DNA from 2 places in the Blautia sp. MSK.20.85 genome. Region 1 is predicted to be linked to the other one. Evidence: riboswitches for the same ligand, from Rfam matches in the RefSeq annotation. Region 1 holds a riboswitch; the other holds the start of a gene.
The links. A riboswitch is a leader RNA that binds a small molecule or an ion and turns the genes downstream of it on or off. The one in region 1 is predicted to bind ZMP and ZTP.

Region 1 (15,026 bases):
AACTGACCACTATTATAATACACTTCCACCATACTTTCCACCATTTTCAGCCCCAAAATCTCCCCGTAGGTCAGCCAGGCTGTGGAAAGCACCTCATAAGGTTCCCGGTCTTTGTAAAGGATCTGATATTCTCCGGTCATCTCCATCATATGCGAACCCTTCAGCACTTTCAGAAAACCAAGCTGAAACTGCTCCGGCCGCAGTGCATAGACATCGCAGAAAGACTTGTGGAAGCTTTCATATCCCTCATAGGGAAGTCCTGCGATCAGATCCAGATGCTGGTGGATATTTCCAAAGCTGTGGATCTGCTCTACGATTCCTTTCAGTTTTTCAAAATCCATGGTTCTCCGAATAGCTTTGATGGTCTGCGGATTGGTGGACTGTACCCCGATCTCCAGCTGGATCAGGCCCGGGCGCATGGTTTTCATCAGAGCCAGTTCCTCCTCACGGAGAAGGTCCGCGGAAATTTCAAAATGGAAGTTCGTGATCCCGTTGTCATGCTCTGTAATATACCGCCAGATTGCCATGGCGTGGTCATGTTTACAGTTGAAGGTACGGTCCACAAATTTGACCTGTGGAACTTTATTATCAATAAAAAACTGCAGTTCTTTTTTTACAAGTTCAATATCCCGGAACCGGAGCTTCTTATCTATGGAAGAAAGACAGTAACTGCAGGAAAATGGACATCCCCTGCTGCTCTCATAATAAATAATGCGGTTTTTAAACTCCGTAAGGTTGCTGTATGCAAACGGAACTTTACTTAAGTCCATCAGTTCCCGCCAGCCTGTGTGTACAATATCCGGGACTTTGGTTTCGTCATGAAATGCCACACCTCGGATTTCTTTCAGGTTTTCCGGTTTTCTTTCTATATAATAGCCTGCCAGTTCATGGAAAGTTTCTTCTCCCTCTCCTACCATCACACCAAAAAACGCGGGATTCTTTTTCAGAAATTCCACCGCATCGTAAGATACTTCCGGACCGCCTGCCCAGAAATCCACATGTGGAAGGATTTTCTTAAGATCCGGTACCAGTTCTTTTACAAAGGAAATATTCCAGATATAGCAGGAAAAACAGATCACATCCGGCTGTTCCAGATAAATGTCCTTTAAAATATCATCCTGGATCTGATTGATCGTATACTCTTTGATCACTACATTGGGGCTGTACTCTCCAGAACAGGATTTCAGGTTGTATACTGCAAGATTGGAATGGATATATTTTGCGTTGCACGCTGCAAGTAAAATTTTCAAAATTTGTATTCTCCTAACTTCCGCCGGATGATCTCCCTCTTTACCCGGCATTTTTCATTATTTCTCCGTTTGATTCTTTCGCCTTATGATTATAGCGTTCCCATCCCCGGATGTAAATAGAAAAACCGGATTCCTCTTTTGCAACAAAGATTCCGTTTCTGTTGTATTTCCATTCAAACAGCGTTAAAATGGATACTACATCTTTTATAAAGGAGTACCTTTTTATGGACCGAAACAGCTGCCTGAACTATTTTCAGGCTTTTCCCTTCTGGGAACATATGACCGAAGAAGACCAGGATTTTCTTCTTGATAATATCCGTGAACTTCATTACCCGGCAGGTGCTGCCATACAGTCAGAAGAACGCCAGTGTCTGGGAACTCTTTTTCTTCTGAAGGGCGTTCTCCGCGTGTACCTTCTGTCCTCTCAGGGAAAAGAAGCCACACTGTACCGTTTAAGGGACAGTGATATCTGCACCCTTTCCGCTTCCTGTATGCTTTCTGCCATCACATTTGATGTGCAGATCGATGCGGAAACAGACTGTGATCTTCTTCTGCTTCCGGCAGTTCCTTTTTCCCGGCTGATGAAAAACAATATCTATCTGGAAAATTTCATCTATAAACGGACAACCGAACATTTCTCGGATGTGATCGCCGGAATCGAACGGACATTTTTTATGACGTTACCTCAGAGGATCGCAGCCTTCCTGCTGGACGAAGCTGCAGATACCGGTTCTGATGAACTCACTCTCACCCAGGAGGCAATCGCCCGCTCCATCGGAAGTGCCAGGGAGGCAGTCAGCCGCAGCCTCAAAAAAATGAATAAAGACGGCTCTATCCAGATCTCACGGGGATCGATCCGCATTCTGGATAAAAGCCGTCTTTATGAAATGATGAATACTTTCTGATCTTACTGAAGTGCTGCTTCAAGCTCTGCTTTTGATGTCAGTCCCACAAAACGTGCAGTCTCTTTTCCACCTTTAAACACAAGCAGTGTAGGAATACTCATGATCTTATACTGCTGTGCAAGAGACGGCTCTTTATCTACGTCTACTTTCCCTACTTCGTATCCTGCTTCTGCCAGTTCTTCCACAACCGGAGCCTGACGTCTGCACGGTCCGCACCAGGTTGCCCAGAAATCTACCAGTACCGGTTTCTCTGCATTTAATACCTCTGTTTCAAAATTGTCTGTTGTAAAAACTTTTGCCATGATAAAATTCCTCCTTAAATTTATATGTTATAAAATCCGATCCTGTTTCTGATCGTTATCAGTTTCTGCCTTTCTTCTGAATTTATACTGTATGCACTCTATGCCTGCTCTTTCAAAAGTTTCCGCACATACTGACAGGCGGAAAGGCCTGCCTGCGCTCCATCATGTACCGCTTTTGCCACCTGAAGAAGGCCTCCGGTACAATCCCCTGCCGCATACAGTCCTGGAACCGTTGTTTCCATCTCCTCATTCACCCGGATATTTCCTTTTTCATTCAGTTCCGCACCAATCTGGCGGGCCATTTCTGAACTTCCGGCTGTACCCAATGCCACAAAAACACCTTCTGCGGGTGCAAATGACGTTTGCGGTTCGCCTGCTTCCTGTAAAGATACATCTCCTTTCAGGCGAAGTCCCTGAACACGCTCATCTCCCTCAATTGCCTGAATTTTCATGGTATTCACGTCAATCGCATTCTCCTTTGAAAATTCCGGTTTCTTTCCATCTGTAAAAATCGTCACATGAGAAGCTGTATGAGAAAGTTCCTCAGCTTCATGAAGGGCAAAATCGCTGTTTCCAAGAACCGCCACATCTTTTCCGCGGTAGAAAAAAGCATCGCATACTGCACAGTAGCTGACTCCTTTTCCTTCAAATTCCTTCACTCCCGGGATCTTCGCAGAAGCTCTTTTGCTTCCCGTTGCCAGGATCACACTGCGGGCTTCAAAATCGCCTTCCGTTGTTTTCACCTCAAAGGTATCAAAGCCTCCCATTCCCACGACCTGGGCATCCAGGATCCTGACACCAAGTGCCCTGGCCTGTTCAAGTCCTCTTTCAAAAAGTTCTTTTCCGGAAAGAGGTTTCTCAAGTCCGTAATAATTCTCGATCTTCTCTGCTTTTTCCAGTGAACCGATTCCTGTATTGATGATCAGCGGGTCCATATTTCCTCTCGCTGCATAAAGAGCTGCGGAAATTCCTGCCGGGCCTGCTCCTACGATAATGATATTTTCCATTTCAGACACCTGCTTTCTTCTGCTTCTTTGAAATCTGTTTTATAATATACGCTCTGCATCGGTCTGTTTCTGTGATTAAGTCACTTTTGCTTTCTCACAGAACCTATTATACCACACCCTTCTGGAATTACACCCCTTTTATCATCTTTATCTTCCCTGTTTTTCCTGTTGCAAACGTTTTCCGAAATCTTGCACCCTGACTTCTTCTATGCTATTATTATAACAGTTTTGCTGATGCAGACCATTCAATTTTATTGTTTGTTTTTGAATATTTCAGATAGATCAGTTATGAAATAAGGGAGAGTTATTTATTATGAGAAGTTTTGAATATTTTACCCCCACACGGGTGGTTTTTGGAAAAGATACACATCTTAAAGTTGCCACACTTCTGAAAGAACAGCATTGTAAAAAAGTTCTGATCCACTACGGCGGACACAGTGCCATTAAATCCGGTCTTATTGATGAAATCAGATCCGTACTTGACGAGGCAGGAATTGCCTATGTAACTCTTGGAGGCGTCGTTCCAAATCCACGGCTTTCCAAGGTCCGGGAGGGAATTGAGCTCTGCCGCAGAGAAAATGTGGATTTTCTTCTTGCTGTAGGAGGCGGAAGTGTTATTGATTCTTGTAAAGCCATCGGTTACGGCCTTGCAAATCCGGAAACCGATGTATGGAACTTTTTCCTCCGCACCGAAACTCCAAAAGCCTGTCTTCCAGTTGGTGTGATCCTTACCATCGCAGCTTCCGGAAGTGAAATGAGCAATTCCTGCGTCATCACAAATGAAGACGGCTGGCTGAAACGCAGTACTGCCCGAAATGACCTGTGCAGACCACGTTTTGCCATTCTGAATCCACGGCTTACATACACCTTACCTCAGTACCAGACCGAAAGCGGCTGTGTGGATATCCTGATGCATACCATGGAACGGTATTTCGTAAATATCGAAACTATGGAAATTACAGACAGCATCAGCGAATCCCTGATGCAGACGGTAATCTACAATTCCCGTATCTTGCTGAAAGAGCCGGATAATTATACCGCCAGAGCAGAAATCATGTGGGCAGGAAGTCTCTCTCACAACGGTCTTACCGGCTGTGGAACCGGTGGCGGTGACTGGGCATGTCATCAGCTGGAACATGAACTTGGAGGGACCTACGATGTAGCTCACGGTGCCGGTCTGGCCGCATTGTGGGGAAGCTGGGCACGTTATGTCTATGACGCAAATCCGGAGCGTTTTGCCCAGTTTGCCACCAACGTATTCGAAATCCCATGCAGTATCGATTTCAACAAAACCGCCCTTGCCGGTATCGAGGCTATGGAAGATTATTTCCGTTCCATTCAGATGCCTACCAGCCTTCATGAGCTTGGTCTTGACCTTACAGAAAAAGATATCCACGATCTGGCATTTAAGTGCAGTTATGAAGATACCCGCACCATCGGCGTTTTCAAACAGTTAAATATGAAAGATATGGAAAAAATTTATCTGGCTGCACGATAAATGCGCCAAATATAATATTGCAGATGCTTTTTTGAAAATCAGATTTTTCAGAAAAACATCTGCTTTTTTTCATTTTTCCCTTGCATTCTCTACATAAATGTGTTAAAGTAATAAAGTACTCGAAAGAGACATGCCCAGATAGCTCAGTTGGTAGAGCAGAGGACTGAAAATCCTCGTGTCGCTGGTTCGATTCCGGCTCTGGGCATTATTTTTTTGCTCTGTTCACAGTTCCTGTTTCCTGTTGAACAGAGTTTTTCTTTTTATAAATAAAAAATACTGCATTCGACGTTTTCTGATAAAGCGGATATTTATATTCCGATTTATACGTAAAGTCTGATGCAGTATTTTTTGTTATACGTATTACATCACATATTGTAGTTGTAGATGATTTCCTGCATTTTTACTGAAGGAGATAAACTTCTGTATAAAATACGCCTTTCTCTTCTGCCTCTGAATGTGTGGCAACATAAACATCAATACAGTTGGTACGGATCGCGCCTCCGCAATCCTCCGCAACGTAAACCTGTCCATTGATCACTACCTTGGAACCATAAGGAATCTGGCTGGGATCTACTGCTATGGTATGATTGGTTGTTGCTGTTACGCCTGTAGATGTGATTCCGTTTGACCATGGGCCACAGCAGATACTGCATGGACAGTAATGGGTAATACGAAAAGTTCCCAGAGATTTCAATGTTGCATCAGAGGAAACAGATACCGGTGTTCCAATCTGCACTCCATTGGCAGATGTTCCGGAACCACCTGTAGATGTCACGCCATCTACGGCATCTGCAAAAATACCCTCTCCGGAGCTCTTGGTAAGGGAGCCGGCTTTTGTTTTCTTTTCCTGTTCTGCTTTGGCCACCTCAGTCTCCTGGTATCCTTCCAGACAACTGGTAGGAATATATCCCATCTGCTGTGCGCCACTGTCATCTGTGTAAACGATACGGCTCCAGATGTCATCTACTGTACCAGTCCTCTTCAGTTCATCATCCTGAAGAACTTCTCCTACTACTTCTCCGTCTTTTTTTCCCGGATAATCAAGAATATCGCTGTCTTTGGCTGCCGTGACTGTATCCGTAAATTTATTCACGGTTTCCGTATCACTGAGCACGCTATCCTGAACATAACCGATAATCTTGTCCTCTCCGTCTTTCTGAAATGTGACTTTACTCCATCCGTTGTCACATACGGCAACTCTCTCTAGTTTCGTTCCCAGAAGAACAGATCGAAGTTCTGTTCCGCTTTCTCCTGGATTGGACCGAATTGCAGTGTTCTTCGCAGTGACATAAAGAGTATCTGTCTTCGCCAGTGCATTTACTGTATTTCCTTCCCCATCATCAATCTGAAACTGTTGGGGTGATTTTTTCTCCTGTGTATATGTATTCAGTGTCGCTTCATATCCAAGTACCTCTGCAGATGCTGATACAGGGAACATCATGGAAGCACACAAAATAACTGCAAGAAGCCTTTTACGCATGAAATCTTGCCTCCTTTTTTCCGGCATTCTGCGGTTTGTCCCGACTATCATAGCATATCAGATCGTATTTTGCAATTTTGCAAGTCAGTCTTCAGAAAATTTTAACAAAAAGATCACATTTCTTAACTGGTCAAATCCCCATCTGACGGGTAAAATAAGCTTATGAATACAAAACGAAAGAATCATAAACTTACAAAAAAACAACGTCAGCGTCTCCGCATACGCCAGGTCCGCAGACAGAAAATCTTCCTGGGTTGCATCTTCCTGCTGATTCTCGGATGTATTTTTCTGCGCTTACCCAGATTTTCCGGAAAGCAGACAACTACGCACCAGATCAATGCATCCTGTGAAGCCTACCGGGATGAAGTTTCCACAGAAGCCGCCCAATATGGCATGTCTGACTATGTAGATCTGATCCTGGCAGTTATGATGCAGGAAAGCTCCGGTCAGGGAACCGATCCCATGCAGTCATCAGAAGGCGCTTATAACACGCAGTATCCTCAGCAGCCCAACGGAATCACAGATCCTTCCTACTCTATCTCCTGTGGAATTCAGGAGCTGAAATATGCCCTGGATAAATCCGGATGCACCGGACCTGCTGATCTGCCCCATATCCGCCTTGCCCTGCAGGCCTATAACTTTGGCACAGATTCCTATTTCTCTTATCTCGAAAAAAACGGAGAAACTTCCTGGACAACTGAAAGCGCCCAGGCATTCGCCCAGATGGCAAGTGGTGGCAGACAACGTGATGAAGATGATCCTCTTCACGATCCGGCAGGGCCATGGGATTACGGTGACCAGTATTATCCTGATCACGTACTTCGCTATTATCATACAAGCAGCGGATCTGAAACATCCTGATCTTGAAATGTCTTCTTTTTTTTAATTTTTCAAAAAAATCAAAAAAAAGATTTGACATACCATAAAAACTATGCTAATATATGTCTTGTCGATGAGGGAAACATCTCGTAAGATAAGACACATGCGATAGTGGCGTAGTTGGTAACGCGCGACCTTGCCAAGGTCGAGACCGCGGGTTCGAGCCCCGTCTATCGCTCTTCGGAACTCTGAATCATTCAGAGTTCTTTTTTTATGCCATAAAAAATACGATAGCTGAACCATGCAAAAAGATCCCGAATCGGAACTTCCTGAAAGGAATCCTGATCCGGGATCTTTTATATAAGGCAGACATTCTTATTCTGTCTTATTACATACTCATATATTTTAGTGATGGAAAAGTCTGATTCCTGTAAATGCCATTACCATTCCATACTTATTGCAGGTATCGATAACTGCATCATCGCGGACAGATCCGCCTGGCTCTGCAATATATTTCACGCCACTCTTATGTGCACGCTCAATATTATCACTGAACGGGAAGAATGCATCTGAACCAAGAGTCACATCTGTAAGGCCATCCAGCCATGCACGCTTCTCTTCTCTTGTAAACACTTCCGGTTTCTCGGTAAATGTTTTCTCCCATGCACCATCTGCAAGAACATCCATATACTCCTCCCCAATGTAAACATCGATGGCATTGTCTCTCTCTGCACGTGTGATGGTATCTTTAAACGGAAGATTCAGCACCTTCGGGCACTGACGGAGATACCAGTTATCTGCCTTCTGACCTGCAAGACGTGTGCAGTGAACTCGTGACTGCTGACCTGCACCAACGCCGATCGCCTGTCCATCTTTTACAAAGCATACGGAATTGGACTGTGTGTATTTCAGAACGATCAGAGAAACTTTCAGATCTCTTTTGGCTTCCTCTGTAAGCTCTTTATTTTCTGTTACAATATTGGAGATCAGTTCATCATTGATTGCAAGCTCCTGGCGTCCCTGCTCAAAAGTAACACCAAATACCTGCTTGTGCTCCAGTGGCTCCGGAACATAATTTTCATCGATCTGGATTACATTGTAGTTGCCTTTTTTCTTCTGTTTCAGGATTTCCAGTGCTTCCTCTGTATATCCCGGTGCGATCACACCATCCGAAACCTCTCTTTTGATCAACATTGCGGTATCCTTGTCGCAGACATCAGAAAGAGAAATGAAATCACCGAAAGATGACATACGGTCTGCACCTCTTGCTCTTGCATACGCACATGCAAGCGGGGAAAAATCCTTCCAGTCCATATCATCTACCCAGTAGATCTTGGCCAGTGTCTCATTCAGCGGAAGTCCGATGGAAGCGCCTGCCGGAGATACATGTTTAAAAGAAGTTGCTGCCGGAAGTCCGGTTGCTTTCTTAAGGTCACGTACCAGCTGCCAGCCGTTAAACGCATCCAGGAAGTTAATATAGCCCGGTCTTCCGGAAAGTACCTGGATCGGAAGGTCACTTCCGTCTGCCATATAAATCTTGGATGGTTTCTGATTCGGGTTGCATCCGTATTTTAACTGTAATTCTTTCATAGAAAAATCCTCCGTTCTCTGCGATATTGATTATTTATTCTTGTTTACAATTCTGGATTCATATTTACCTGTTTCAATGTCAATGAAACGGACAAACAGGGAAACTTTATTGTCCTGATTCAGGCTCTCCCAGAGAAGGTTTGTAAAATCATCAATATCATCCGGAATCTCTACCGGCTTCGGCTCTCCCTCAAAACTTGGAAGCGGGTTTCCGTCACATTTATAAGTATGAATGAAGCGTCCCTGTCCTGCTGCCGCATTCTCATAAGCGAATGTATAACGGAGGCAGGAATCTGGATTTCCATTGTTACTCTTTAAGATAGACATTGCATAGCTGAATTTTCCGTTCTCCACATGAAGAACACCGGAAATACGAGGTGTATAATTCGGTGCATCCGGCTCAAATTCTCTGCTTCGGAGAGACTGCTCAAAAGTAAGCTGTCTGTCCATGCCCTCATAGATGGTATCTGTCTGATCACCGTTTGTTACGATCGTCTTGTTTCCAAGGACACGTACCGGTGCATAAATAATCAGGCTCGGGTCTGTAAGTTTGGACGGGTCAAATGCCTGTGTGCGGATTCCCTCACCATCCTCAACAAAAATACGGTTTCTGCTGTTCTCACTTCTTCCCATGATAAAATATGCGGTAACAGCGTGCTTTCCGTCAGCGGAACGTCCGATCACAATTCCTCTTCCTGGGTAGGAATTCTCTTTCAGTTCTTTTTCAAGTGAAAATGTAGTCATTTTTCACAGTCCTCCTCGTCTAATGTAAGGCCCGGGGATCATTCCAGGTATTAACAGGTAACAAAAAACCGCCTGGACACCCCTTTATCAGGCTGCCCAGGCGGTCGGCTTCTCATTTCACTGCACTCCCTGTAGGTAATCCTACTTTCCGCCAGTCATGCAGCTTCTGTTGTTATACTACAATACTTCTTCTGAATTTTCAAGTCCCTATTTTCTGAAATATTCTTTACTCGTCTACGCTGTAGTTTGGAGCCTCTTTTGTGATATGGATGTCATGTGGATGTGACTCCTTGAGAGATGCAGCGGAGATCTTAATGAATCTGCCTGTTGTTTTCAGCTTCTCAATGTTCTCTGCTCCGCAGTAACCCATACCGGATCTTAAACCGCCAATTAACTGGAATACGGTATCCTCAACGTGTCCTTTGTATGCAACACGTCCTTCAACACCTTCCGGAACAAGCTTCTTGGCGTTCTCCTGGAAGTAACGATCCTTGCTGCCGTTCTCCATAGCTGCAATAGATCCCATTCCACGGTATACTTTATATTTTCTTCCCTGATAGAGCTCGAATGTTCCCGGGCTCTCATCGCATCCAGCAAACATGCTGCCCATCATGCAGACATTGGCGCCTGCCGCGATAGCCTTGGTGATGTCTCCGGAATACTTGATTCCACCATCTGCGATGATCGGGATTCCGTAGCTGTTGGCTACTTCATAGCAATCCATAACAGCAGTAACCTGCGGTACACCGATACCTGCAACAACACGTGTGGTACAGATAGATCCAGGTCCGATACCAACTTTAACTGCATCTACACCAGCTTCGATCAGTGCCTTGGTAGCTGCTCCTGTTGCAACGTTACCTGCGATAACCTGAAGTTCCGGATATGCAGCCTTGATCTCGCGGACTGCTTTTAAGATATTCTCAGAATGACCATGTGCGGAATCAATTACGATTACATCCACATTCGCTTTCACAAGTGCATCTACACGTGCAAGTACATTGGCTGTGATACCAACTGCCGCACCACAGAGAAGACGTCCCTGTGCATCCTTGGCTGCAAGCGGATATTTGATCTGTTTCTCGATATCCTTGATGGTAATGAGTCCTTTTAAATTAAAGTCGTCATCTACAATGGGTAATTTCTCCTTACGGGATTTCGCAAGGATCTTCTTGGCATCCTCAAGTGTGATTCCTTCCTTAGCTGTGATCAGTCCTTCAGAAGTCATGCACTCCTTGATCTTTCTGCTGAAATCTGTCTCAAATTTAAGATCACGGTTTGTGATAATACCTACAAGCTTTCTGCCTTCTGTGATCGGAACACCGGAAATACGGTATTTCGCCATCAGATCATTGGCATCTTTCAGTGTATGCTCCGGTGAAAGATAAAATGGATCTGTAATAACACCGTTCTCAGAACGTTTAACCTTATCAACCTCTTCTGCCTGTGCTTCGATGGACATATTCTTGTGGATGATACCGATACCACCCTGTCTGGCCATGGCAATTGCCATTCTGTGCTCTGTAACTGTGTCCATTCCCGCACTCATCATGGGGATATTCAGCTTTACTTTCTTGGTTAAATACGTTGAAACATCTACCTGATTCGGAATCACTTTAGAATAAGCCGGAACCAGAAGGACGTCATCAAACGTAATGCCTTCACCAATAATAGTACCCATTGCATTTCCTCCCTTGTGTAAGATATTTTAAATTTGTGAACTAGTGTAACAAAAAACAAGATTCATGTCAATCCAAAAAAACTTTACTTGGTGCAGAATTTTTCATGGTGTTTGCAAGTGCGTCATCCAGTTCCAGGATCACTTTGCAGGTTTCTCCACTGTCTCTTATGATCATTGCATAGCGTTTATGATCCTCAATTCCTGATGAAAAATCATACTCTTTCATCTTCTGATTGCCATTATAATAGTCCATTCTGTGGGACTTTAATGGTGCCACAAGGTCTGCCTCCGCAAGCTGGAGCGATTTCACTCTTTTCCTTTTTGATTTTGACATGATCATATCAATGTCCAGTTCTCCGTTAACAAACAGATACTCGTACTCCAGATCTGTCTTCGGTATTACAAAATAACATGCAATACCAAGTGCAATAGCCGGTACCAGCAAAAGTACATTCAGCACAAGGCCTCCCAGGACCATGATCACCGTCAGCGCTATCAGACCGTATTTCACAACCAGATCTTTCGCTGTCTGCTTCTTTTTTACCAGAAGCTCTGAATATAAGTCACTCATTTGTTTCTTCCTTTCGTAATTTACTGACTTTTTGATTATAACACAAAAAGAGAGCCGCGTCTATGGCGCAGGCCCTCTCATTTTGTGAATTAATTATTTCACCTGCTCAGCTGATAATTACATCATTCCCATTCCCGGGTTTGCAGCCGGAGCCGGAGTATCTTCTTTGATTGTGGAAACTACAGCCTCTGTTGTAAGGAGTGTAGATGCAACACTTGTAGCATTCTGAAGAGCACTTCTTGTAACCTTAGCCGGATCAAGGATTCCGTTCTCAACCATGTTTACGTATTTCTCATTGAGAGCATCGAAGCCTGTACCGATCTCAGACTCTCTTACTTTGTTGATAATAACAGCGCCTTCCAGTCCTGCGTTTGCAGCGATGTGGAACAGCGGAGCCTCAAGAGCTTTCAGGATCACATAAGCACCTGTCTTCTCATCTCCTTCAAGTGTTGTTGCAAGTTTTGCAACCTCTTTGGAAGCATGGATGTAAGCAGATCCGCCACCTGCGATGATACCTTCCTCAACAGCTGCTCTTGTTGCTGCAAGAGCATCCTCAAGACGAAGTTTTGCTTCTTTCATCTCTGTCTCAGTAGCAGCACCTACACGGATAACAGCTACGCCGCCAGCCAGTTTTGCAAGTCTCTCCTGAAGTTTCTCTTTATCGAACTCGGATTTTGTCTCCTCGATCTGAGCACGGATCTGTGCAACACGTTTTGCAATGGCATCTTTGTCACCGAGACCATCAACGATAACTGTGTTCTCTTTTGCAACTTTAACAGATTTTGCACGTCCAAGCTGCTCCATCTTAGCTTCTTTCAGGTCAAGACCAAGCTCATCGGAGATCACCTGTCCGCCTGTCAGGATCGCGATATCCTGAAGCATCTCTTTTCTTCTGTCACCATAGCCAGGAGCTTTTACAGCTACTACCTGGAAGGTTCCTCTCAGTTTGTTGACGATCAGAGTTGTAAGGGCCTCACCCTCAACATCCTCAGCGATGATGAGAAGTTTCGCACCGGCCTGAACAACCTGCTCAAGAAGTGGAAGGATCTCCTGGATATTGCTGATCTTCTTGTCTGTGATCAGGATGTACGGATCATCAAGAGTTGCCTCCATTTTCTCCATATCTGTGGACATGTATGCGGAAATATATCCACGGTCAAACTGCATACCTTCTACAAGGTCAAGCTCTGTATGCATGGTCTTGGACTCCTCAACAGTGATAACACCGTCTTTGGAAACTTTCTCCATAGCATCAGCAACAAGCTGTCCAACCTGCTCATCACTTGCAGAGATTGCTGCTACGTTAGCGATCTGCTCTTTGCCGTTGATTGCCTGGCTCATGTTCTTGATCGCTTCTACTGCAACATCTGTTGCTTTTTTCATACCTTTTCTGAGGATGATCGGGTTGGCACCTGCTGCCAGGTTCTTCATTCCCTCATGAACCATTGCCTGAGCAAGTACAGTCGCTGTTGTAGTACCATCACCTGCTACATCGTTTGTCTTGGATGCAACTTCCTTGATGATCTGAGCACCCATGTTCTCGAATCCGTCCTCAAGCTCGATCTCTTTTGCGATGGAAACACCATCGTTTGTGATAAGCGGAGCACCGAAAGATTTATCAAGTACTACGTTTCTTCCTTTCGGTCCAAGTGTTACTCTTACTGTATCTGCAAGTTTATTTACACCAGCTTCAAGTGCTGCTCTTGCTTCTGCGCCATATTTAATTTCTTTTGCCATGATAAAATGACCTCCTATTTATATTGATATACGATAAGATGTTTATATTATTTAATAACTGCCAGGATATCTTCCTGTTTTACAATGATGTAATCCGTACCATCCATCTTAACTTCTGTTCCTGCATATTTGGAGTAAATAACAGTGTTTCCGACTTCTACTTCCATCTTTACTTCTTTGCCATTTACAACTCCGCCAGGACCAACTGCGATAACTTCTGCCTGCTGTGGTTTCTCCTGTGCCTGTCCCGGAAGTACGATTCCGGATGCTGTTGTCTCTTCTGCCTCAACCTGTTTTAATACTACTCTGTCGCCTAAAGGTACTAACTTCATGATCTATGTTCCTCCTTATCAGTTCCATTTTCGTTTGCTAGCACTCACTTTCTACGAGTGCTAATCACTATGGCTATATTAGTGAATTTCACGTTTTTTCGCAACTCTTTTAAGATATACTATTTCTAGTTTATTCTCTTTATATCTCTTTTATACTCTTGTTTTCTCTTATTTTCTTAATTTCATTATTTATTTTGATTTTTTCTAAAAAGATACACTTTCCTTTTATGCGATCCTGCAAAAGAATTTCAGTAAAAAAGAGACTGCCCACAATAACGGGTAGTCTCTTTCGTCACGTTCTTTATCTTATATTATCAGTCGGCAGATAATGCAGATCGCATTATGCCTTTTTGTTTCTCTGTGCCTTGATCTCCTCAAGCTCGTCGAAGATTACTTCATTAAGAACCTTAATGTAAGTTCCCTTCATACCGGAAGAACGGGACTCGATCACACCTGCACTCTCAAATTTACGCAGTGCATTTACGATCACAGATCTGGTGATACCTACGCGGTCAGCAATCTTACTGGCAACAAGGATGCCTTCGTCTCCATCCAGTTCATCAAAGATATGGATGATCGCCTCAAGCTCTGAGAAGGACAGGGTACTGAACGCAGATTTCACGATCTGCTGCTTTCTGTCTTCCTCCGCATTCTCATCATGAACCGCACGCATCATTTCCAGACCTACAACAGTTGTACCGTACTCACTGACAATAATATCTTCAATATCATACGGATGATCGTTACGATACATAAATAATGTTCCCAGTCTCTCACCTGCAATATCGATAGGGTTTACGATTCCCTGATAATTCCCTGGTACATGCTCAAAGCCAAGTGTCTGGAGATTGACATTCTCCTTGGTAGAAAGAACGCCAAGAAATCTCTCGTTCAATAACGGATCAATATGTCCGCCGATCTTATCATCGATCAGCTCTGTGATCTCATCTACGCCCGGACAGATACTGACTCCCAGAACCTTACCTTTCTTACTGAGTACCAGGATGTTGGAACTTAAGGTTTCCATGAGCACCTGGCAAATGTCGTTAAACACTACCTTGCTTGAGCTGCTGTTATGCAGAAGCTTATTGATTTTTCTAGTTTTATCTA
Region 2 (15,026 bases), on a different contig from region 1:
AAAGAGTCCCCTGAATACGGAATCCTATCCGTGTTCCGGGGATTTTTTACAGTGCAAAATTATATTATAAACATAAAGATTTATATAATGAACATGTATGGATAAAATATACGATGCTATTGTATAGACAGTAACTGAGATTACAGAAACAGAGCAAAATACAGAGAAAGAAGAATGCCTATGGAGAGCATAGAGGTTAAATAAAATGATTATAGCACTGGTAATATTGTCAGTTGGAATAAAAAGCTGTAAAATAGACTGTACGGTCATAAAAATTCTGTATTTTGTATTGAAAGGGAAAAAGCAGCACATGGGAAAATTAATCATTCTCAGAGGAAACTCAGGAAGTGGAAAAATAACCGTAGCGAAGGCATTACAGAAAAAGCTAGGACGTAATACAATGCTGATATCACAGGATGAGGTCAGAAGAAATATGCTGTGGGTTGATGATGGCATAGATACAAAGGCTTTGCCGCTTATGGCAGAACTTTTACGATACGGAAGGGAACACAGTGAATTTTCTATCCTGGAAGGGATCATGTATGATGAATGGTATCGTTCGTTGTTTGAACTGGCAAATGAATTATATGGTTCAAATGTATACGCATATTATTTTGATCTGTCGTTTGAAGAAACCGTGAGACGACATAATACAAGAAACAGAGAATTTGGTGAAAAAGATATGCGCAGATGGTGGAGAGAAAAAGATTTTTCTTCATCTCTCAGGGAACAGGCTATTACCTGCGAAATGGATACAGACAGTATTGTTGAAAAAATATACTCGGATTTGAACGCAGATCGCAAAGCGATTGCGTTCATGAGCATATAAAGTAAATGTAATACAAATATATTCAGACTGGCAGCATGATTGCGATCACGCTGCCTTTTTTGCTGCTTTCCAGTACTTTTACCTGTCCGTTATGCTGTCGGACAATTTCACTGACAAGTGCAAGCCCCAGGCCGGCACCTCCCATAGCGCGGCTTCTTGATTTGTCCACACGGAAAAACGGGGTGAAGATTTTTTCCTGATATTCGGGAGGAATGCCGATTCCGGTATCGGAGACTTCAAGAAAGGCGTAATTGTCAGACGTGGATGTATCTGTTATTTCTTCGGAAAGATGGATATTTACGGTTACTTTTCCACCGGAGTGATTGTATTTGATCGCATTTTCCACAAGATTGTACACAGCACGATACAGTAGCAGATAGCTTCCGGTAATGATGCAGTCTCCCTCCTGCTGGATCAGTTCAACTTCTTTCTGTTCCGCTACGGAAGCTAGGTCGCAGAAAACCTCATCCGTCAGTGCTGCCAGAGAGATCCTTTCGGAACGTTCAACAGTCTGTACACCGGTCATATCCAGGAGGATTTCAGCCAGATGGGAAAGTCGCCCGGTCTGTTCCTGTAGCATGGCAAAAATCTCCTGATAATCTTGTAAAGCAGGTGCTTCCCTGCGGGCAAAGACCTCCAGATTTGTCTGGATAACGGCAAGAGGAGTCCTAAGCTCATGGGCTGCATTGGCAGAAAACTGCTTCTGTGCAGTAAAGGCCTCATCCAGGCGTGCGAGCATTTTGTTAAATGAAATTGTCAGGCGGGAAATTTCGTCATTGGTAGCAGGAACTTCAAGAGCCTCTGAAAGGTTCTGGACCTCTATTTGGTTTACCTCCTGGCTGAGTCTGCGAAGCGGAAGTAATGCCTGACGGCTGATAAAATAAGTGCAGATACTGCTGAGAAGGATGATGATCCCTGTTACCATGAGTCCTTTGGTGAGAAAAAGTTTTTTGGTCAGCTGCAGCTGATCGGAAAGCTCCGGAAATAAGACGGAGGGATCCATATTAAAGGTGATGGGAGCAGAGTCTGTGTTATCGATCCGTATCATGTAATCTCCCAGATTCTCCATTCCGGCAACTGCAGACTGACTGATAAAAAAATACATCAGAATGCAGGTGACTGTCATAAGCAGTGCGGTGATCAGTGTCAGACGCCATTGAAGAGATAGCTTTCCGGTTATTTTTTTCATTGTATATCCTCCGTTAAAATGTAACCCTGGCCGATCTTATTCTGTATTGGATCAAAGCCGAGAGCCGTGCGCAGCTTTTTTCGAAGAGAAGAAATGTGGACACGAATGGAATTGCTGAAACTGTTGACGCTTCCGTCCCAGATATGCTCGATCATTTCTTCCGGGCTTATGATACGGTTCTGATGAAGAAGGAAATATTCCAGAAGAGAACTTTCCTTTCGGGTCAGAGAAAGAGGAAGTTCATCGATACTGGCCTTTCTTGTACGGGTATCAAAGCTGATACGTCCGCATTGCAGACACACATCCTGCTGGATAAATTTCCTTCGTGTCAGACTTCGGATTCGTGCCTCTAGCTCTTCAAAATGAAAAGGCTTTGTGAGATAGTCATTGGCACCGAGATCAAGCCCTTCAACCTTGTCCTGGATCTGTCCTCTGGCAGAGAGGATCAAAACGGGAGTGGAAGTATCGGATTCCCGAAACTGGCGCAGGATTTCCAGACCATCAACGCCTGGAAGGTTCAGATCAAGAAGGATGAGATCATAATTTTCCACCAGACATAATTCCAGTCCTTCCTCCCCGTCAAAACATGTGTCCGCTTCATAGCCATCCATGCGAAGTCCCTCCGCAATAGACTGGCAGAGCTGCTTTTCATCTTCGATTATCAATATATGCATAGTAAATTCTCCTAAAAAACAGTTGATTTTGCTTTGTTATCTATCATATCATGTATAGCATAAAATTCCTGTAAATTTTTTTATTTCTTAACAGAGATTTTATACAGGGGATGATATAGTAAGGCTACAGAGAGCAAGATTTACATATAAAATATATGCTGGTTCCGGATATGGGCCGGTGATATCAGAAGGGAGAACATAAACAATGAAATTAAGAACACAGAAAATAACAGCACTTATGGCAGCAGCGGTATTAGGAATATCTGCATTTGGAAGCGTACCGGTAACAGCGGCGGAAAGCACGGAAACAGCAGATCCCGGAGCGGCAATGATGGTGGATGGAGAGGCAGTTTCATCAGATCTAGTAGCAGGTACATTTAAGCCTTCCGACGTAACCTGCAAGGCACAGGATTCTTATGAATATCCGTTTCTGGGACTGAAGCTTTCACTTTCGAAGGAGCTGTTAAAGCAGATCAAGGACCAGAGCATTGCAATGCTTACCACGGAAGATTTTGAGAATCAGACCAATGCAGTGACATATGCCTACGTAAGCTGGAGCAAAATGACAGAGGAACAGAAAAATGCCGAAATACAGAAGATGGGAACAGGATATGACGACTGGGTGGCAGGTCTGGACAGAATCGGTACAATTGGCGTTTATGACGAAGCTTCACAGAAAAAGCTGGATGAGATCACCGGCTGTACAGAGCATAAAGAGCTTGGAAGCAGCAGTGACGGGAAATACAAATATTATCTGAGCACCAACAAAGATGCAGATGAAAAGCTGACAAAGGAGCTGGAAAAGATCAAAACCGATATTACGGAAATGACACCGTATCAGAATATTTCCGTGTTTGACCAGCCACAGGATACCAGCAGCAACCCGGAGGATGTAAAATCTGTAGGAAAATTTGAAACAACAGGAATAGATGGAAAAACATATACAGAAAAAGTGTTCAGTGACTATGACCTGACGTTGGTAAATGTTTTTACAACCTGGTGCTCACCATGTGTAAAAGAGATTCCGGAACTTCAGGAGCTCTATAAAGAAATGAAAGAGAAAGGCGTCGGAGTAGCAGGTGTAGTGCTTGATACTACAGATGAAAAGGGAAATCAGGACGAGGAGGCAGTAAAAAAAGCAGGCATTCTTCAGGAAAAAACAAAAGCAGAATATCCGTTCCTGATGCCGGATACTACTATGATGAACGGTCGTCTGCAGGGGATTTCCGCATTTCCTGAAACATTTTTTGTTGACAAAGATGGAAACATTGTAGGCGATACCTATACAGGAAGCCATACACTGGACGAATGGAAGGAAATCGTGGAAAAAGAGCTTAAAAACGTTTCAAAGTAAAAGATGATTATTATGGAGAGTGGAAAAATGATTCGGAAAATAACAGAATCCAGGTGGATCGGACCTGCTCTGGCAGTTTTTGGAATTTTACTGATGATACTGGGAATCTGCAGAGGTGAGGTATCTGTAGTTTTTACAAAAGCGATCAACATCTGTATGGAGTGTATTGGCATTGGATAATAAGAAGATGAAAATAAATGAATGGCCGCGGCATGGGATCCAGGCATTGTGGGCGGCCCTTACAAACAGTCACATATCAGGGTTTATAACTGGCAAGATATACACCGGAAAACTGAAAAATGTCTGTGTTCCGGGGCTGAACTGTTATTCCTGCCCCGGAGCAAGAGGGGCCTGTCCCATTGGTTCCCTTCAGGCTGTGATCGGAAGCTGGAACTTCAAGATGGCATATTATGTAGCTGGATTTCTGATCTTTGTAGGAGCGCTGCTTGGAAGACTGGTGTGCGGATTTCTCTGCCCATTTGGACTGATCCAGGATCTGTTGAACAAGATTCCTTTTCCAAAGAAGATCCGGACATTTCGGGGAGACAAGCTTTTGAGAAAACTGAAATATGTGATCTTTCTTGTATTTGTGATCCTACTTCCCATGTTTGTAGTAGATATCATGGGCCAGGGAGCACCATATTTCTGCAAGCTGATCTGCCCGGCAGGAACGCTGGAGGGAGGTATCCCGCTGGTGCTGCTGAACAAATCCATGCGAAGTGCAGTAGGCTGGCTGTACATGTGGAAAAATACGATCCTGGTGATCACCATTATCTTATCAATTATGATATACCGGCCATTCTGTAAGTATATCTGCCCGCTGGGAGCTTTTTATTCGGTATTTAATAAAGTTTCCGTTTTTCGTTACAGAGTAGAGAAAGAAAAATGTGTTCACTGCGGAAAATGCAGAAATATCTGCCAGATGGAGGTTGATCCGACAGAGGATCCTAACAGTGCAGAGTGCATCCGATGTGGAAGGTGTAAAAAGATATGTCCGACACAGGCAATCCGGTGTGGTTTTGCAGGCAAAGATCAGACATGAATTACGTTAATTGACGAAAAATAGAATTTTCCTTATAACATTCAGTATCTGATGAATAGTACGGAAAACTGGAATGATTCAGAAAATTAGACTCAGCTCACTTTAAAAGTGAAAAAATAATTTGATAATTTCTTGACAAGTACTAATAAATATGTTAGTATTCAATCATCAAATTAATAAAGTCTTCGGTGACTGACGGAGTTGTGGGATAACCACGAGGGAGCCGGAGATTCGATGAGTCGACCGTCTGGGCAGTATTTGAAAAACTTCAGATACTGCTCTTTTTTATGGGATAAAAAGATCCGGACGGTTGCAGCGGAGAAAGGAGAACATTATGGGATTTAAAAGTGACATCGAGATTGCACAGGAGTGCACAATGGAGCCAATTACCAAGATTGCAGAGAAAGCAGGTATTGATGACAAATATCTGGAGCAGTATGGTAAATACAAAGCAAAGATCGACTATAATCTCCTGAAAGAAACAGACAAAAAAGACGGCAAACTGATTCTTGTGACAGCTATCAACCCGACACCGGCCGGGGAAGGAAAAACAACTACAACGGTAGGTCTTGCAGATGGAATGCAGAGACTTGAAAAAAATGTTATGGTAGCTCTTCGTGAGCCATCCCTTGGACCGGTATTCGGTGTCAAAGGTGGTGCGGCAGGCGGCGGCTATGCACAGGTAGTTCCGATGGAAGATATCAACCTTCATTTTACCGGTGATTTCCATGCAATCGGTGCGGCAAACAACCTTCTTGCAGCAATGATCGACAACCATATTTTCCAGGGTAATGAACTGAACATCGACCCGAGAAAGATCACCTGGAGACGATGCGTTGACATGAACGACCGTCAGCTTCGTAATGTAGTAGACGGACTTGGCGGAAGAACAAACGGTATGCCGCGTGAGGACGGTTACGACATCACCGTAGCATCGGAGATCATGGCAGTTCTCTGTCTGGCAAGTGATATCAAAGATCTGAAAGAGAGACTTTCCAGAATCATCATCGGATACACCTATGGCAAAGTTTCCGAGCAGAAACCGGTAACAGCAGGAGATCTTCATGCAGAGGGTGCTATGACAGCACTTCTGAAAGATGCCCTGAAACCAAACCTTGTTCAGACACTGGAGCATGTTCCAGCCATTGTTCATGGCGGACCATTCGCAAACATCGCTCACGGATGTAACTCCGTAACCGCTACAAAGATGGCTATGAAACTTGCAGATTATGCCATCACAGAGGCTGGTTTCGGTGCTGACCTTGGTGCTGAGAAGTTCCTGGATATCAAGTGCCGTATGGCAGGACTTACACCAAGTGCTGTTGTTATCGTAGCAACTGTACGTGCCCTGAAATACAACGGTGGCGTTGCAAAAGCAGATCTTAACAATGAGAACCTTGAGGCTCTTGAAAAAGGTATCCCGAACCTTCTGAAACATGTAAGCAATATCAAAAATGTATACAAACTCCCATGTGTGGTAGCTATCAACGCATTCCCGACCGACACCAAGGCAGAGCTTGATTTTGTAGAAGCAAAATGTAAAGAGCTTGGCGTAAACGTAGCACTTTCCGAGGTATGGGCAAAAGGCGGCGAAGGCGGAATCAAGCTTGCTGAGGAAGTGATCCGTCTTGTTGAAGAGCCGAATGATTTCACATATGCTTATGAACTGGAAGGCTCCATCGAGGACAAGCTGAACCAGATCGTACAGAAGGTTTACGGTGGAAAGAAAGTGGTTCTTACAGCAAATGCCCAGAAGCAGGCGAAACAGCTGGAGGCACTTGGATTTGGCAACTGCCCGATCTGTGTAGCTAAGACCCAGTACAGCTTAACAGACGACCAGACAAAGCTTGGTGCTCCGACAGATTTCGAGGTAACAGTAAGAAATCTTAAGATTTCCGCAGGTGCAGGATTTATTGTTGCACTGACAGGTGAGATCATGACCATGCCAGGTCTTCCAAAAGTGCCGGCTGCAACCAAGATTGACGTAGATGAGAGCGGTAAGATCACAGGACTTTTCTAAGCAGAACCGGAAACATATAATTATAAAGTATTTTTGAGGGGAATTCAGATAGAGACCTCCTCCGGCAATAAAAACCGGAGGAGGTTTTTTATGTAAAAATAAGAAAAAGACCTATAATCGAACAAATTTTCTGGTATAATAAGAAAAGAAAACACTCCGGAGGTGTATCCATGGATAAAAAAGAAGATCATATCTATATAGCCATCGATCTGAAATCATTCTACGCTTCCGTGGAATGTCAGGAGCGGAACTTAAATCCACTTACCACCAATCTTGTTGTGGCAGACAGGGAACGAACCGAAAAAACCATCTGCCTGGCAGTTTCCCCTTCTTTGAAGGCCTATGGAATACCAGGAAGAGCGAGACTTTTTGAAGTGGTCCAGCGTGTAAAAGAAGTCAATCAGGCACGTGTCACAAAAGCACCAAGAAGATGTTTTACCGGAGAATCCTGGTCTTCGGATGAACTGAAAGCGCATCCGGAACTGGCCGTTTCCTATGTGACAGCACCACCGAGAATGGCGTTGTACATGGACTACAGCACCCGGATCTATAACGTTTACCTCCGTTATCTGGCACCGGAGGACATGCATGTCTATTCTATAGATGAGGTGTTTATGGACGTCACCCATTATCTTGGAATGTATCAGATGACAGCCAGAGAGCTTGCTGCAAAAATGATCTCCGATGTAATGAAAGAGACCGGGATCACGGCAACTGCCGGAATCGGAACCAATCTTTATCTGTGTAAGATTGCCATGGACATCGGGGCCAAACATGTAACACCAGACGAAAATGGTGTGCGTATCGCAGAACTGACGGAGCAGTCCTACCGGGAACTTTTATGGGATCACAGGCCGCTGACAGATTTCTGGCGGGTAGGCACAGGAATCAGGAAGAAGCTGGAAGAAGTAGGACTTTACACGATGGGAGACATTGCCAGATGCTCTTTGGGCGGTGTGCGTGATTACTATAATGAAGATCTTCTTTATAAAATATTCGGCATCAACGCGGAACTTCTGATTGATCATGCATGGGGATACGAACCGGTGACCATGGATCTGATCAAAGCCTACAAACCGGAAACAAACAGCATCGGTTCCGGTCAGGTACTGCACTGTCCCAGTGATTTTGAACAGGCGAAACTGATCGTACGTGAAATGACAGACATGCTGGTTCTTCAGCTTGTGGAAAAAAGGCTGGTAACCAGTCAGATAGTCCTTACCATAGGCTACGATATTGACAATCTGAAATCTTCCTCCGGCAGGAAAAAATATCAGGGCGAAATAAAAACAGACCGTTATGGAAGAAAAATTCCCAAACATGGTCACGGAACTGTAAATTTGGACAATCCAACCTCATCCACATCAACGATCATGAAGGCAGTCCTTGACCTGTATGAGCGTATCACGGATAAAACACTTCTGATCCGGCGTGTCTATATCACAGCCAATCAGCTCACAGATGAAAAACTGGCAGCGGCAGAGCCCGTATATCAGCAGATGAATCTGTTCACGGATTACCTTAAATCAGAAGTGTCAGAGGCAGAACAGAAAGCAGAAAAAGAAAAACAGGAAAAAGAGCGAAAGCTCCAAGAAGCTATGCTTTCCGTAAAAAAGAAATTCGGAAAAAATGCCATACTGAAAGGCAGCAGCTTACAGGAAGGTTCCACAACCATAGAGCGGAACAACCAGATCGGAGGTCACAGAGCATAAATGGAAAAGAAACCAAAAGGCAAATACCAGGACATCATAAACCTGCCTCACCATGTTTCAAAAACACACCCACAGATGCCCCTCTATGACCGAGCTGCACAGTTTTCCCCCTTTGCAGCCCTTACCGGCTATGAAGACGCAATCCGGGAAACAGCCAGACTCACCGATAACTGGGTACAGCTTTCCGAAGACAAAAAGCAGGAACTGGATGAAAAACTCCGGCAGCTGATAGCCGACAGGGAGAGAACAGAGTCCGTCACCATCATCTATTTCCAGCCGGATGACCGGAAAGAGGGAGGCTCCTATGTAACCGTCACCGGGCAGATAAAAAAGATTGACGACTGCAGCCAGAAAATCTTTCTGACAGATGGAACGAAGATTGACCTGGGAAGAATTGTGGATATAAAATAAAAAATGCTTCGGAGGAACAACAATGGGAAAAATACTGGATGAGGATCTGATCTACGAAATACTATCCGTGGTGGAAGAAATACCGGCAGGAAAAGTGGCTTCCTACGGGCAGATTGCACGTCTCATCGGCTGGGATAAAAATTCGAGGCTTGTAGGAAAAGTTTTAAGCATGGCAGAATTTTATGGGAAATATCCCTGCCACAGAGTTGTGAATCATGCAGGCCGTACTGCACCAGGATGGAGAGAACAGAGGGAACTTCTGGAAGACGAAGGTGTGGAATTTAAAGCAAATGGATGCGTGGATATGAAAAGGCACCAGTGGGAGGAATAGAACTTTATGAATTGTAAAGATATGATGCAGATTCCGGAGCTTACAGAGGTTCTGAAGCTGAAAGCCGGAAAAAACGGTTTGGAGCAATCTGTTCGATGGATTTATTTTGCAGACTGTCTGCAATGTGTAAAAAGTGAATATAAGATCGAAAACTATATCCACGGAGACGAATTTGTAGTTCTGACCAATCCCAGTGTTACGGATGACAGTCGGAAGCTGATGGAGATGATCCGGCAGATGTATGGGCATGGAATTACGGCTCTTGGAATCAATGAAGGCCAGATATCAGAGGAACTGATGCAATACTGTGAAGAGAAAGCGTTGCCTCTTTTTGAGCTTCCGGAGAAATATCCTCTGATCGATCTGTCTCAGATCATCTGCCGCAGGCTTGTTCTGGAAGAAAATGACCGAAATGCCGCAGAGCAGCTGTTTTCCTCTATTCTGGATGCAGAACATTTAAGCCGGGAGCGTGTGATGGCACAGGCCAGATATCTGAATATTGATCTGGAGGGGAGTTTTTTTGTAGCGGAATTTGCGTTTGCGTCCGGAAATATAGAAAGCGGATGGGAGAACGAGGATTCCCTGACAACCGGACGGAATGTGAAGCGTGTGATCTGTACTGAGTTTTCCAGTTACATAAAACAGGATATCCTTATCCTTCCACAGGCAGGCTCCATCCTTGCACTGCTTCCGGACAGAGAAGCGGAGGATAGCAATATAAAAGAAATTTTCGCCAGGATCGTGGACCGAACACAGCGGGAATATGGAATAGAGCTTCGGATCGGAGCCGGAAACAGTAGGGCGTATCTGGATGAGGTAAAAGACAGCCGGAACGAAGCTTCCTCAGCACTTCGGGCAGCAGAAGTTTCCGGATTGAAGGGGCAGATATTTTTTTACAGGGATCAGGGAATCTATACATTACTTTCCCATGTGGACGATTCCAGAATCCTGGATACTTATATGGAAGAAAAAATCGGAAAGCTGCTGCAGGCAGATGAACTGAACGATGGAAACTTAAGTGAAACTCTGGAAAATTATCTGAACTGCAGCTGCAATGCCAAAAAGACGGCAGAAGAGATGTTTCTTCACAGGAATACCTTAAATTACAGGTTGAAAAAGATCCGGGAGATCCTGGGATGCGATCTTGAAAACCTGGATACCTGCCTGGAGCTGAAGATGGCGTTTCTGATCAGGCGATATCGGTATCGCAGATAATAGAAATTGTGCACTGTGCACAAAAAACATACAACACCAGGCCTATTGATTTCGTACCGGAAAATGCTATAATCTACCTAAATCAAAAAACAAAATAACACAGCAGATAAACGACAAAGGCGTCGGATGATAACACATCCGGCGCCTGTTTTTTTGCTTCCGGAGAGAACTCCGAGAGGAGTCCGGCAGGCAGAAAAACCGTGACCAGATAAAGGAGGAGAATATTATGACAACAGCAGAATTAGCAACCGCATTACCGGAGATTGTAACAGAGCAGGTTCCAGGACCGAAATCAAAAGAACTTCTTGACAGAAGAGACGCAGCGATCCCGAAAGCACTTTGCGGAAAAACATATCCGATCTGTATCAAACAGGGATCAGGAGCCATGTTTGAAGATATGGACGGAAATAAATTCCTTGACTGGGTTGGCGGTGTCGGCGTCCTGAATATCGGATATTCCCATCCGGAAGTTATTGAGGCAGTAAAGAAACAGACTGAAAAATATTTCCACACAATTTTCAATGTATATGTGCATGACGGCTATGTAACACTGGCTGAGAGATTAAATGAGATCATGCCATGCAAAGGAGATGTGAAAAAAACATACTTTGCAAACTCCGGTGCAGAGTGTGATGAAAATGCCATCAAGATTGCAAAAGCCTTCACAAAAAGAAGCGGCGTGATCTGTTTCACAGGTGCTTTCCATGGAAGAACAAACCTGACCATGGCACTGACAGCCAAGAAAGTATATGCAGTGGGTATGGGACCGTTCCCGGCAGGAATCTTCCGTGCACCATATCCATATGTATACCGTGCACCAAAAGGATACACAGAGGCTGAAGCAATTCAGTATTATATTGATGAGCTTCAGAGAATCTTTGACGAAGGAGCACCTGCAAGTGAGATCGCCTGCATGATCGTTGAGCCGTTCCAGGGCGAGGGTGGATTCATCCCGGCACCGATCGAGTGGGTAAAAGCAGTCCGCAAGATCTGCGATGACAACGGAATTCTGATGATTGCAGATGAGGTTCAGTGTGGCAACTGCAGAACAGGAAGATATTATGCATCTGAGTACTGGGCAGAAGCAGGCGCAGCACCGGATATCATCACAACCGCAAAATCTCTTGGTGCAGGTCTTCCGATTTCCGCTATCACAGCAAGAGCAGAAGTTATGGATGCAGCACCGGCAGGAACCATCGGTGGAACCTTCTGTGGAAACCCGGTTTCCTGTGCAGCAGCACTGGCTGTTATGGATATCATGAAACGTGACGATTACGCAGGAAAAGCAAGACACATTGGCGAGGTTGTCATGAAACGCTACAAAGAGCTGCAGGAGAAATATCCGGTGATCGGTGATGTACGTGGACTTGGCGCTATGATCGGTATTGAGCTTGTAAAAGATAAAGAAACAAAAGAACCGGCAACAGAGCTTACAGCCAAGCTGATCCAGAATGCGATCCAGAAGGGACTCCTTCTTGAGAACTGTGGAACAGCAGGCAATGTAGTTCGTTTCCTTGCACCGCTCACTATGACCGATGAGCAGATGGAGAAAGGCCTGGAGATCTTTGAGGCATCTCTGAAAGAGGCAATGGAAGCTTAAAGAAAAAGAATACAAAAATTACAGATCCGCTGTTCTGCCTGCAAGGATGCAGGAAAAAGGACAGCGGATTTTTGCTTGTTAGAGTGGGAAAAGAGGAGGTTTTATATGGAACAGAAATCGAAGTTTGATAAAGTAATGGGAGCCTGGGACATCCTGGTCATTGCTTTTGGAGCCATGATCGGATGGGGCTGGGTCATCAACTCCGGAGACTGGATCACAACCGCCGGTTTTGCCGGATCTATGATTGCCATGCTGATCGGTGGTCTGATGGTATTTTTTGTAGGACTTACCTATGCGGAACTGACTTCTGCAATGCCGCAGTGCGGTGGTGAGCATGTATTCAGTTACCGTGCCATGGGTCCTACCGGATCTTTTGTATGTACCTGGATGATCATTCTCGGATATGTGGCAACCTCTGCGTTTGAGGCCACTGCACTTCCGACTGTTATTACCTATCTGTTTCCGGATTTCAATCAGGTGTACCTGTATTCCATTGCAGGAAAAGATATTTATCTGACAACGATCATCCTTGGCGTTGGTGTTGCAATCCTGATCACGATCATCAATATCAAGGGTGCAAAAACAGCGGCCATTCTTCAGACCGTTCTGACAGCGATCATTGCCATCGCCGGAATCCTTCTGGTAGTTGGTTCCGCAGTAAACGGTGATGCATCCAATATTACAGGACAGATGTGGGAAAGTGGCGCCGGAAATACACTGGGAAGTGTATTCAAAGTTGCCTGCATGACACCATTCCTTTTTATTGGTTTTGATGTTATCCCTCAGGCAGCTGAGGAAATCAGTGTTCCTTATAAAAAGATCGGAAAGATCATGCTGTTGTCTATTTTCCTTGCAGTAGCCTGGTATCTGCTGATCATCTTTGCAGTCTGCTACATCATGCCGCAGAGTGCCATTGCACAGGAAATGAATTCCCAGAACGGACTGGTCTCTGCAAAAGCCATTGAGATCGCGTTCCGGTCACCGCTGATGGGTAAGGTTCTGATCATCGGAGGTTTATGTGGAATCATCACATCCTGGAACTCTTTCCTGATGGGTGGAAGCCGTGCCCTGTATTCCATGGGTGAATCCCTGATGATCCCGAAGATGTTCGGAAAGCTTGGAAAAAACAAAACGCCGGAAGCAGCCATTATCCTCTGCGGAATTGCCTGTGTGGCAGCGCCGTTTTTTGGAAGAGGCGTTCTGGTATGGCTGGTTGATGCTGCATCTTTTGGCTGTGTTATTGCCTATATGTTCGTATCTATTTCCTTCTGTATTCTCCGAAAAAAGAAACCGGAGATGGAAAGGCCTTATAAGGTAAAAGCTGGCGGCTTTGTTGGAGCCATGGCAGTGATCATGGCCGGATTTATGACACTTCTGTATATTATTCCCGCATCTTTTTCCGCGGCACTTGTATGGCAGGAGTGGGTCGTAGTAGGAATCTGGCTTGCACTTGGAGTATTCTTTTACTTCTATTCCAAGAGAAAATACGGCGAGGAATTTGGCCGTGATATCTTTATTGTAGACGAAACAAAAGCAGTACCGGAAGAAACGGTTGCACTTCCGGATGCAAAATATCCGGACAGACACTTTGTTATTACCGTTGGCTGTGAATACGGAAGCGGCGGACCGGAGATCGCACGTATGGTTGCGGAATATTTCGGAATTGAGTACTATGACCGTGACCTGGTGGACAAAGTCGTACAGGAAATCGGTGTTGACAAAGGACTGGTAGAGGAAGCCGATACTAGGATCGGCGTCCGCTATGCTTTTGATACTTCTTATGGTGTCCGCTATGCAAACCTTTCCAATCGTGTTATTGACGCCCAGTTCCAGGCAATCCACGAATTTGCAAAAAATTCCTGCGTCATCGTAGGCCGAAGCAGTGATTATATCTTAAAAGACAGTTCCGATGTAATGAACGTGTTTATCTATGCACCAAAAGAAGATGAGATTGCTTCCGTTATGAAGAGATCAGGATTAAACCAGCACAAAGCAGAGGAAGAATGGGAAAATGTGGAAAAATCTCAGCATGCAAGACACGAGTACATCACCGGCAAAAAACGTGGCGACCGTCATACCCGTGACATTCTCTTAAACAGCAGCCTCCTGGGCTGGGAAGCAACGGCACAGTTTATTGAAGAACTGGTGGAACGGAAATTTAATCTGACAGAAAATCTGGAAAAAGAAGCTTAAAATGTGAAAAATTATATCGAAAAAATACTCCATATATGAAAATATGGGGTATTTTTTTTGATAAAGATTCTATATTTGTTTTATGAAACAATAAAAATAAGAGTATGCAGCGAGTATATAATCCGGAAGGATTTGGAACACTGAAGGGACTCAAAATACAGAGGAGAATTTATGCTTGAAAAAAATATGAAACAGGTCAATCAGCTTATGACCAGGATCTACCGGTTATGTACAGTAGCGATTCTGGCACTGGTTGTGTGTTCCTGGACAGGGATTTTTGAATTTGGACAGGAATATACGATGATTATACTGATCGCTGAATTGATCATTGCTGTCACACCGGGAATTCTGATACGTTTTTTGCCGGATCGGCTGCTGAGAGACTATATGCTTTTTATGGCGGCGGTGCTTATCGGAATACTGGGAACGAATAATCATATAGGTGTATACATTACC

Region 2: it holds a riboswitch for ZMP and ZTP, as region 1 does, so the genes downstream of both, G5B12_RS13920 (formate--tetrahydrofolate ligase) here and G5B12_RS02080 (IMP cyclohydrolase) in region 1, are expected to answer to the same signal.

What each region holds. Positions count from the first base shown of each region.
Region 1 is NZ_JAAIUN010000002.1:172,022-187,047, forward strand. It holds gene G5B12_RS02030 (B12-binding domain-containing radical SAM protein) at 1-1,250, opposite strand, end outside; gene G5B12_RS02035 (Crp/Fnr family transcriptional regulator) at 1,475-2,155, shown strand; gene trxA (thioredoxin) at 2,158-2,457, opposite strand; gene G5B12_RS02045 (NAD(P)/FAD-dependent oxidoreductase) at 2,556-3,464, opposite strand; gene G5B12_RS02050 (iron-containing alcohol dehydrogenase) at 3,778-4,962, shown strand; tRNA gene G5B12_RS02055 (tRNA-Phe) at 5,095-5,167, shown strand; gene G5B12_RS02060 (3D domain-containing protein) at 5,363-6,442, opposite strand; gene G5B12_RS02065 (lysozyme family protein) at 6,605-7,303, shown strand; tRNA gene G5B12_RS02070 (tRNA-Gly) at 7,427-7,499, shown strand; gene G5B12_RS02075 (phosphoribosylaminoimidazolecarboxamide formyltransferase) at 7,667-8,851, opposite strand; gene G5B12_RS02080 (IMP cyclohydrolase) at 8,882-9,595, opposite strand; ZMP/ZTP riboswitch at 9,683-9,764, opposite strand; gene guaB (IMP dehydrogenase) at 9,822-11,276, opposite strand; gene G5B12_RS02090 (DUF6106 family protein) at 11,344-11,847, opposite strand; gene groL (chaperonin GroEL) at 11,965-13,584, opposite strand; gene groES (co-chaperone GroES) at 13,632-13,916, opposite strand; gene codY (GTP-sensing pleiotropic transcriptional regulator CodY) at 14,257-15,026, opposite strand, start outside.
Region 2 is NZ_JAAIUN010000031.1:26,605-41,630, reverse strand. It holds gene G5B12_RS13950 (AAA family ATPase) at 311-829, shown strand; gene G5B12_RS13945 (sensor histidine kinase) at 852-2,018, opposite strand; gene G5B12_RS13940 (response regulator transcription factor) at 2,015-2,692, opposite strand; gene G5B12_RS13935 (TlpA family protein disulfide reductase) at 2,898-4,046, shown strand; gene G5B12_RS13930 (CD1871A family CXXC motif-containing protein) at 4,074-4,226, shown strand; gene G5B12_RS13925 (4Fe-4S binding protein) at 4,234-5,088, shown strand; ZMP/ZTP riboswitch at 5,267-5,348, shown strand; gene G5B12_RS13920 (formate--tetrahydrofolate ligase) at 5,423-7,108, shown strand; gene G5B12_RS13915 (Y-family DNA polymerase) at 7,279-8,820, shown strand; gene G5B12_RS13910 (hypothetical protein) at 8,821-9,231, shown strand; gene G5B12_RS13905 (MGMT family protein) at 9,254-9,562, shown strand; gene G5B12_RS13900 (PucR family transcriptional regulator) at 9,569-10,777, shown strand; gene G5B12_RS13895 (aspartate aminotransferase family protein) at 11,004-12,377, shown strand; gene G5B12_RS13890 (amino acid permease) at 12,483-14,570, shown strand; gene G5B12_RS13880 (hypothetical protein) at 14,742-15,026, shown strand, end outside.